DNA from 2 places in the Pseudomonas sp. ASL4 genome. Region 1 is predicted to be linked to the other one. Evidence: riboswitches for the same ligand, from Rfam matches in the RefSeq annotation. Region 1 holds a riboswitch; the other holds the start of a gene.

Region 1 (4,208 bases):
CTGCCCCTTGGCGTGGGCGGTTTTGATCAGTTCGATGATCTGTTCCAGGTGCAGTTCGGCGCTGTTGACCACCGTTTCAGCCTGGTGGCCGTCCAGCACGGCAGCCGGCACCAGGGAGCCGGCATAGATGATCACCGGGCAGCTGCGAATCAGCCGCTGGCCTTTGACGGTGATCAGTTCCGGGTCGCCGGGACCTGCGCCAATGAAGTAGACGGTCATCGTCCGTTCCTTTGAAAAAAGAGTCTGTGAGAAAAAGGGCTGTGCAAGGCTTCAGATGAAGATTGCTCATGATCGAAGGTGGGGATTATCGGGTTTTTACGCGGCACTGGCCAATGCGAGGGTGGCCTGAGCGTATTTTTGCCTGGGAATCAGCAGCTTCGCCGGTGCCTGGGCCAAGTGTTCGGCGAGTGCCAGGGCGGCACTTTCCGCTACGCCGTAGCAGCCGGTGCGTTCGAAGGCGATCTGCGAATGGTGGCTGAGCTGTGGCTGATAACCGGCCAATTGTTCGCTGCTGAAGTACATCACTTCTAGCCCAAGCTGCGCGGCCAATTCGATCAGGCCAGGCTCATCACGTTTCAGGTCGATGCTGGCCAGGGCCTTGATCGCATGAAGTTCGATTTGATGCGCCTGTAATGCCTGATCCAACAGCGCCCGCAACGTGCTGGCGGGGCAGCCGCGCTGGCAGCCCAGGCCGACCACTAAGGTCGGCGCTGCGCTGTTATCCGTCATGCGTGGTATTGGCCATCGCTTTTGCGGCGGAACAACCAGGCGCTGATCAGGCCCAGGGCCAGCCAGAACGCCACGTTGGTCAACTGCGAAGCGATTTTGAACTGAGATTCCAGGGCTTGCGGGGCCAGCATCGAGTGGACTTCCGGTTGTGGCGCGCCGATTACATGCGGTACCGCCAGAATCGCCACCCCGAAGATTTTCATCAGCCAGTGACGGCTGAACACGATCAGCGCGATGCCGACAGCGGTAGAAGCCGCAGTGCCGACCCACCAGATCTGCCGTTGCGCCAGATCGGCGGCGGCAGTGCCCGGCAGTTCCGGCGGCAGACCGAGGGTCGGCGCCAGCACAAACGTCGCGTAACCGGCCAGGCCCCAGAGCAGGCCTTGAGCGGTTTTGGTCGGTGCACGCAAGGTGTACAGGCCGGCGAGCATCAGCGCAAAACCAACCGCGACTACCAGGTTACCGCCGGTGGTCGACAGCACGCGCTGCCAGCCGTCTTCCGGCTCCCAGGCTTCGGCGTCGTGGGTGTGAGCAGCCATGGCGCCTTCGGTGTGCTCGTGAGCTACAGCGGCGGCAGGTTCGGATTTTTCGTAGGTTTCCGCCTGAAGAATCAGCGGGGCGACCCAGAAGCTTTGCAGCAGGGTCAGCAGCAGGGCGGCGAGCAGCCCGGTGAAACCTGCGGTTTGAGCGATACGCTTGATCATGTCAGCAGGTCTCAATGGCACGGGAACGCGGAGCTGTGACGGGTATCGTGCGCAGCGTTGTGCACCGCTTCGATGTGCGAGAAACCGGCGAAATACACCAGGCACGCGCCGAGGATCGACGCGCAAGCGGCGGCGGTCAGGCGTTGGCTCAGGGTTGTGGTGGTGCTTGCAGTGCTGTGGTCGGTGCTGCTGATGATCGACATGGCGCTTCCCTCTGGTCTGTCAGCGGGTGAATAGAGCGCATGCAAACCCCTGCGAGCGTGCGCGCAGAGACTTAAACAGCGCCCGCCCACCGCGGGTTTGTTATTCAGTGATCGTACTGGTCACTTTGTGTTGCGGGCCGGTCTCCGGGCTCGCGAGGGGTCAAGGCTTACGCCGGAACCTGCAAGAATCGCCTTCCCATGCCGAACTGCTGGCACAGTGGATCTGATTCTTCACTCGCTTACCGTTGCGGGGGCAGCACCGGACTGACATGGCTTTAGAGTAAAGCACATGATTCACCGGTTTCCCGTTTCACCCTGTGAAGGGCACCCGTAACAAGGCGCACAGGAGACCATGGGCGGGGCGGGGGAGTCAATTGGCAAGGGTTCTCAGTTAGCTTTTGTGGCGAGGGAGCTTGCTCCCGCTGGGTTGCGAAGCGACCCCCTTCATTCCTTCAGACAAATGTTGCAAGCAAGTCTTGCGACGGCTTCGCCGCCGAGCGGGAGCAAGCTCCCTCGCCACAGGGGATCGCTAGCGTCTCATGAACATTGACCCGCCCCCACACCATGCGTAGCCTTGCGCTTTCGAGGTTCTTCGGCGTTTGCCGAAGCTAAGAAGGGAACGCGGTCGATGCCGCGGCTGCCCCCGCAACTGTGAACGGTGATGTTCGCTGCCACGCCACTGCACGCTCCAGCCATGGAGCCCGCGGGAAGGCGCAGCAAACGCCAGTCTAACGACAGGCACACCGTCAGCCAGGAGACCTGCCTCGAAACGAATTCTCACTACAACCGGGCGGGGTGATCCGGTGGCGAAATCTTCCGCGCATCCTTCGCCGCGGTCGTCGTCCCGTTTGCCCGCCACCTTGCCAAAGGGCATCCGATGAAAACACTGGCCAAACTCCCCGTCACCATCGTTACCGGCTTCCTCGGCTCGGGCAAAACCACCTTGCTGCGCCATATGCTCGACAACGCGCAAGGTCGCCGCATCGCGGTAATCGTCAACGAGTTTGGCGAGCTGGGCATCGACGGCGAAATCCTCAAGCAGTGCTCCATCGGCTGCACCGAAGAAGAAGCCAACGGCCGCGTCTACGAACTGGCCAACGGCTGCCTGTGCTGCACCGTCCAGGAAGAATTCTTCCCGGTGATGCGCGAATTGGTGGCCCGTCGCGGCGACCTCGACCACATCCTGATCGAAACCTCGGGCCTGGCCCTGCCAAAACCACTGGTGCAAGCCTTCCAGTGGCCGGAAATCCGCAGCGCCTGCACCGTTGACGCTGTTATCACCGTGGTCGACAGCCCGGCCGTGGCCGCCGGCACCTTTGCCGCGTTCCCGGACCAAGTCGACGCCCAGCGCAAACTCGACCCGAACCTGGACCACGAATCGCCGCTGCACGAACTGTTCGCCGACCAACTGGCCAGCGCCGACCTGGTCATCCTCAACAAGGCTGACCTGATCAGCCCTGAAGACCTGGCCCGCGTGCGCCTTGAAGTCGCCGAAGAACTGCCGCCCGCAGTAAAAATCATCGAAGCCAGCAGCGGCCGCGTGCCGTTGGACGTGCTGATCGGCCTCGGCGCCGGTTCCGAAGAACACATCGACAGCCGTCACAGCCATCACGACCATCACCACGGTGAAGGTGATGACGACCATGATGATCATGACCACGACGCCTTCGACTCGATCTCCATCGAGCTGCCGCAAGCCGACGAAAGCCTGCTGATGGATGCGTTGACCCAACTGGTGGTCAAGCACGGCATCCTGCGCGTAAAAGGCTTCGCCGCGATCCCGAACAAGCCGATGCGCTTGCTGATCCAGGGCGTGGGCACGCGTTTCGACAGGCATTTCGACCGTCAGTGGGGCGCCGAAGAAGCGCGCACCACCCGTTTGGTGTTGATCGGCCAGGAACTGGATGCCGCTCAACTCGAAGCGCAATTGCGCGCCGCGCTCAGCGTTTAAGCCATGCATTTGCTTAGGACCCAGCCCGGCGGTTTCGTGTCGGATGACAACATTGCCGACCTCGGACAAACCCCCGCCGAACTGGTGATCCTGTGCAGCGGCGATTCCAGCCTGGCGCTGCTCGCCGAAGCGGCGCAGCAGTTGCCCGATGACTACCCGAGCGTGCGCTTCGCTAACCCGATGCAGGTGCAGAATCACGCTTCGGTCGACTTGTACGTCGACGAAGTGCTGCGTCACGCCAAGGTGATTTTGATCTCGCTGCACGGCGGCATCGCCTATTGGCGTTACGGCGTCGAGCGGCTCGTCGAGCTGTCCGAGCGGGGTGTGCAACTGATTCTGGTGCCCGGCGATGACCGCCCGGACCCCGAGCTCAGCGACTTGAGCACCGTCGTCGCGCAAGACCGCGATCGTCTGTGGCAGTTTCTGCGTCAGGGCGGCATGGCCAACGCCCTGGATTTTTTCCGCTGTTTGGCCAATCGCTGGCTGGATCGCGATTACGCCTGGGCCGAGCCGCAAACCCTGCCGCGCACCGCGATCTACCACCCGAATAAAAGCCCCGCTGAACTGAGCGATTGGCAAGCCGACTGGCAGGCTGATCAACCGGTGGCGGCGGTGCTGTTC
Region 2 (4,208 bases), 1.2 Mb from region 1:
TAACTGGATCTTGCCGCGCAGGGCTCGATCGCTGATGCGGATGAAGCGCCATGGCTGCATCAGGCCGACGCTGGGTGCCTGGTGCGCGGCTTCGAGCAGGCGCCGCAGCAATTCAGGCTCGACAGTGCCGCCGCTGAAGTGGCGCATGTCGCGGCGTTCAGCGATGGCGCGGTAGACGGCGGCGCGTTCGGCTTCGGAGAAGGCGTTGTCGGTCATGGCCGCTTCGCGAGCAAGCCCGCTCCCACATTAGATGGCGTGCTGCCTGACGAAACGCGGTCAACTGTGGGAGCGGGCTTGCTCGCGAAGGCGGCCTCAAGATCAGGCGCAAACAGAGCGGCAATCGCCGACGGATTCGACGGGAAATAAAAGTGCACATAAGAGGCTGTCATCCGCCCCTCACGATAAACCGCCTCCGCCCCGCGCCCGCCATTCGGGCTCAGGCCCCGGGCAATCGGCTCAAGCTCAGTGCTGGTCAACGAGTGATGATAGGTGTGCCCGCGCAACAAACCTTCGGGCAACTCGACCGCTTGCAACGCCAACGCCGCCAGACGTTTTTGCATCACCGCATCCCCCGCCAGCAAGCCGACCAGTTCAGCGCGAGTGCCGTCGACATCGGTTAAGGAATCGAGCAGATACAGCATGCCGCCGCACTCGGCCAGCAATGGCTTGCCCGCCGCATGGTGTGCGCGAATAGCGTTGAGCATCGAAGTGTTTTGCGACAGGGCGACATGGTGCAGTTCAGGGTAGCCGCCGGGCAGATAGAGGCTGTCTGCCTCCGGCAACTCGGTGTCGCGGATCGGCGAGAAAAACGCCAACTCGGCACCCATCGCCCGCAGCAAATCCAGGCTCGCACCGTAGGTGAAGGCGAACGCTTCGTCACGGGCCACGGCGATGCGCACACCCGCCAGCAACGGCTCGGCGCTGATCACATCCGGGGCGGCGAATTCGACGGCCGGTGGTAGCGCCACCTCGCAACTACTGGCCAACGCATCGGCCGCCGCATCGAGGCGCAGATCGAGATCATTCAACTCGCTGGCCTGCACCAACCCGAGGTGACGGCTCGGCAGTTCGATCCCGGTTTCCCGGGACAACGCACCGTACCAACGCAAGCCTTCGGTCAGGCTGCCTTCAAGCAATTGCGCATGACGCAAGGTGCCGACGCGGTTAGCCAACACGCCGGCAAACGGCAAGTCCGGCTGATAACGCGCCAAGCCCAGGGCCAACGCACCAAAGGTCTGAGCCATGGCGGTGCCATCGATCACGCCAAGCACCGGCACACCGAAGTGTCGCGCCAGGTCAGCGCTGGATGGCGTACCGTCGAACAAGCCCATGACCCCCTCGATCAGAATCAGGTCCGCTTCACCCGCCGCTTCCCACAACAGCCGACGGCTTTCCTGCTCGCCGACCATCCACATGTCCAGTTGATAGACCGGCGCACCGCTGGCGCGCTCGAGAATCATCGGGTCGAGAAAGTCCGGGCCGCATTTGAATACGCGCACCTTGCGCCCCTGATTGCGATGCAAACGGGCCAGCGCAGCAGTGACAGTGGTCTTGCCCTGACCGGAGGCCGGCGCGGCAATCAGTACCGCCGGGCAATGACGTGGTTGATTCACAGCTCGACGCCTTTTTGCGCTTTGATCCCGGCCTGGAACGCGTGTTTGATCACGTTCATTTCGGTGACGGTGTCGGCCAGCTCGATCATTTCCGGCTTGGCGCCGCGACCGGTGACCACCACGTGTTGCATCGGCGGACGGGCCTGCAAGTCGCTGAGGACTTGATCGAGATCGAGGTAACCGTGTTTGAGGGCGATGTTCAGCTCATCAAGCACCACCAGGCCAATCGACGGATCGCGCAGCAACTCGCGGGACACGGCCCACGCGGCTTCGGCGGCGGCGATGTCACGCTGGCGGTCCTGGGTTTCCCAGGTGAAGCCCTCGCCCATCACGTGAAAACGCACTTGCTCCGGGAAGCGGCGGAAGAACAACTCCTCGCCTGTGCTGTTGCGCCCCTTGATGAACTGCACCACACCGCACTGCATGCCATGGCCCATGGAACGGGCGAGCATGCCGAAGGCCGAGCTGCTTTTGCCTTTGCCGTTGCCGGTCAGCACCAGCAGCAGGCCGCATTCGTTCGGCGAATTGGCGATGCGTTCGTCAATCACGGCTTTTTTACGCAGCATGCGCGCCAGGTGGCGTTCGTCACGATCGGGGGTATCAGTCATGGGGAGCTCTCCGTTGAGGCTGGATAACGGCGGGCAGGCACAAGAATAGATGGCAAGAAGCCTGGCATCGCCCACCGTGATGCCGCTGGATGGATCAGGCCGGTCTCCGGGCTCATGAGCGGCATTACGCCTGGCTGCGCGCCTTCCCATGTCGAGTTAAGACACAGTGGCTCAGGCGCAGCTTTCTCTCATTTACCGTTGCGGGGGCAGCGCCGGGATCGTGGTTCTTCATCTATGGAAGAAATCACTCACCGGCTTCCCTGTTTCACTCTGTCGACCGCGGTCACAGAGCACCTGAAACAAGCCGCGAAGGTTAGAGGGTTGGGGGTGGAGCGTCAATTAAAGCCGGGGCGCCATCCGGCGAAAAACTGCCGTCGATCAACTTACTGACGCCAATCTTGCGCCACACTCCCAGCAGTGATATCAAAGAGCCACAACTCACAACACAATAACAAGGGTGAGCCACATGCAAGGCATGATCATCAGCAATCCGAAGCTGGAATTCCTGCGCCCGCTGCTGGAACGCTGGTTTGACTGTATCGACCGTTACAACGCCGTGCGCGGCGATAACGACACACCTTACTGGTTCGACGAAAAAGCCAACCTCGGGCTGCTCTCGGCCGCCGCGTGGATGGCCGAAATGGTCACGTTGCAACAGACGCCGAGCCGCAAACAGACCGAAGAAGGCGAACGCAATGCCCGAGCCGATTTGTTGATTGCCAGCAGCGAAGCTCGCGCTTTTATTCAGGCCACCCAGCGTTGGCCAAGGGTCAATAGCCTGAATCTGACGCAAGCCCTGGCCGATATCACCAGCGAGGCGAAGCGAATCAGCCACGCCAGCGACCTGAAACTCGGCTGCCTGTTCGCCGCGCCACAAAAAGCCCAGCACAGCGCCACCCCGGAAGAACTCCAGGACATGGTCGACGACCTGCAAAAGGAACACACCTGCGCCGTGGCCTGGTATTTCCCTTACGCCTATCGCAAGTTGCGCAACGAAGCCGGCAACTATCACCCTGGTATCGCCGTACTGTTCAAAGAGGCCCGTGGTTGACGGGTTGAACCATCGCGTCTTTTCTCTTCTCTATAATTAAGACAATGCATTCATAGGGAAGAAGATCAGCATGCTCAAGCTTCAGTTCGTTCTCGTCATAGCGCTCGCCGGAGGGCTCGCCGCCTGTGGTGAATCCTCCAGCCTGCAAGTCTCGGACGGCACCGGACCGTCGCCCAAGCTGCCAGAACCGAACAAGACCCTGATCCCGACAGTCAACATCGCCCCGGCGATCGGCTGGCCGGCCGGCGCCAAACCCATTGCGGCCGCAGGGACGCAGGTCGCGGCATTTGCCGAAAACCTCGATCACCCGCGTTGGCTCTACGTGCTGCCCAACGGCGATGTGCTGGTGGCCGAAACCAACGCACCGCCCAAACCCGATGACAGCAAAGGCATTCGCGGCTGGGTGATGACGAAAGTCATGGGCCGCGCTGGTGCCGGCGTACCGAGTCCGAACCGCATCACGCTGCTGCGGGACAAGGACCACGATGGCGTGGCCGAAACCCGCACGGTATTCCTGGAAAACCTCAACTCGCCATTCGGCATGACCCTGGTCGGCAATGACCTGTACGTCGCCGACACGGATCGCCTGCTGCGCTTCCACTATGAAACCGGCGATACGACGATCAAGTCACAGCCCATTAAGGTCACCGATCTGCCGGGCGGCACGATCAACCATCACTGGACCAAAAACGTCATCGCCAGCAAGGACGGCAGCAAGCTGTACGTGACGGTGGGCTCCAACAGCAACGTCGGCGAAAATGGCCTGGCGGCCGAAGAAGGTCGCGCGGCGATCTGGGAAGTGGATCGTGCCACCGGCAATCACCGGATCTTCGCCTCGGGCCTGCGCAACCCGAACGGCATGGACTGGGAACCGAACAGCGGTGCGCTCTGGACCTCGGTCAACGAGCGGGATGAAATCGGCAGTGATCTGGTGCC

What was found. Region 1 has a riboswitch for cobalamin ahead of AC1MEW_RS22670 (CbtB domain-containing protein). Riboswitches for the same ligand answer to the same signal wherever they lie in the genome.
Region 2: another riboswitch for cobalamin. It lies ahead of cobO (cob(I)yrinic acid a,c-diamide adenosyltransferase); the one in region 1 lies ahead of AC1MEW_RS22670 (CbtB domain-containing protein).

The regions. Positions count from the first base shown of each region.
Region 1 is NZ_CM155280.1:5,022,414-5,026,621, reverse strand. It holds gene cobM (precorrin-4 C(11)-methyltransferase) at 1-219, opposite strand, end outside; gene AC1MEW_RS22680 (cobalamin biosynthesis protein) at 316-729, opposite strand; gene AC1MEW_RS22675 (CbtA family protein) at 726-1,433, opposite strand; gene AC1MEW_RS22670 (CbtB domain-containing protein) at 1,445-1,636, opposite strand; cobalamin riboswitch at 1,755-1,983, opposite strand; cobalamin riboswitch at 2,205-2,417, shown strand; gene cobW (cobalamin biosynthesis protein CobW) at 2,514-3,587, shown strand; gene cobN (cobaltochelatase subunit CobN) at 3,591-4,208, shown strand, end outside.
Region 2 is NZ_CM155280.1:6,200,553-6,204,760, forward strand. It holds gene bluB (5,6-dimethylbenzimidazole synthase) at 1-216, opposite strand, end outside; gene AC1MEW_RS28360 (cobyrinic acid a,c-diamide synthase CobB) at 213-1,613, opposite strand; gene cobO (cob(I)yrinic acid a,c-diamide adenosyltransferase) at 1,610-2,221, opposite strand; cobalamin riboswitch at 2,302-2,534, opposite strand; gene AC1MEW_RS28370 (hypothetical protein) at 2,688-3,272, shown strand; gene AC1MEW_RS28375 (PQQ-dependent sugar dehydrogenase) at 3,343-4,208, shown strand, end outside.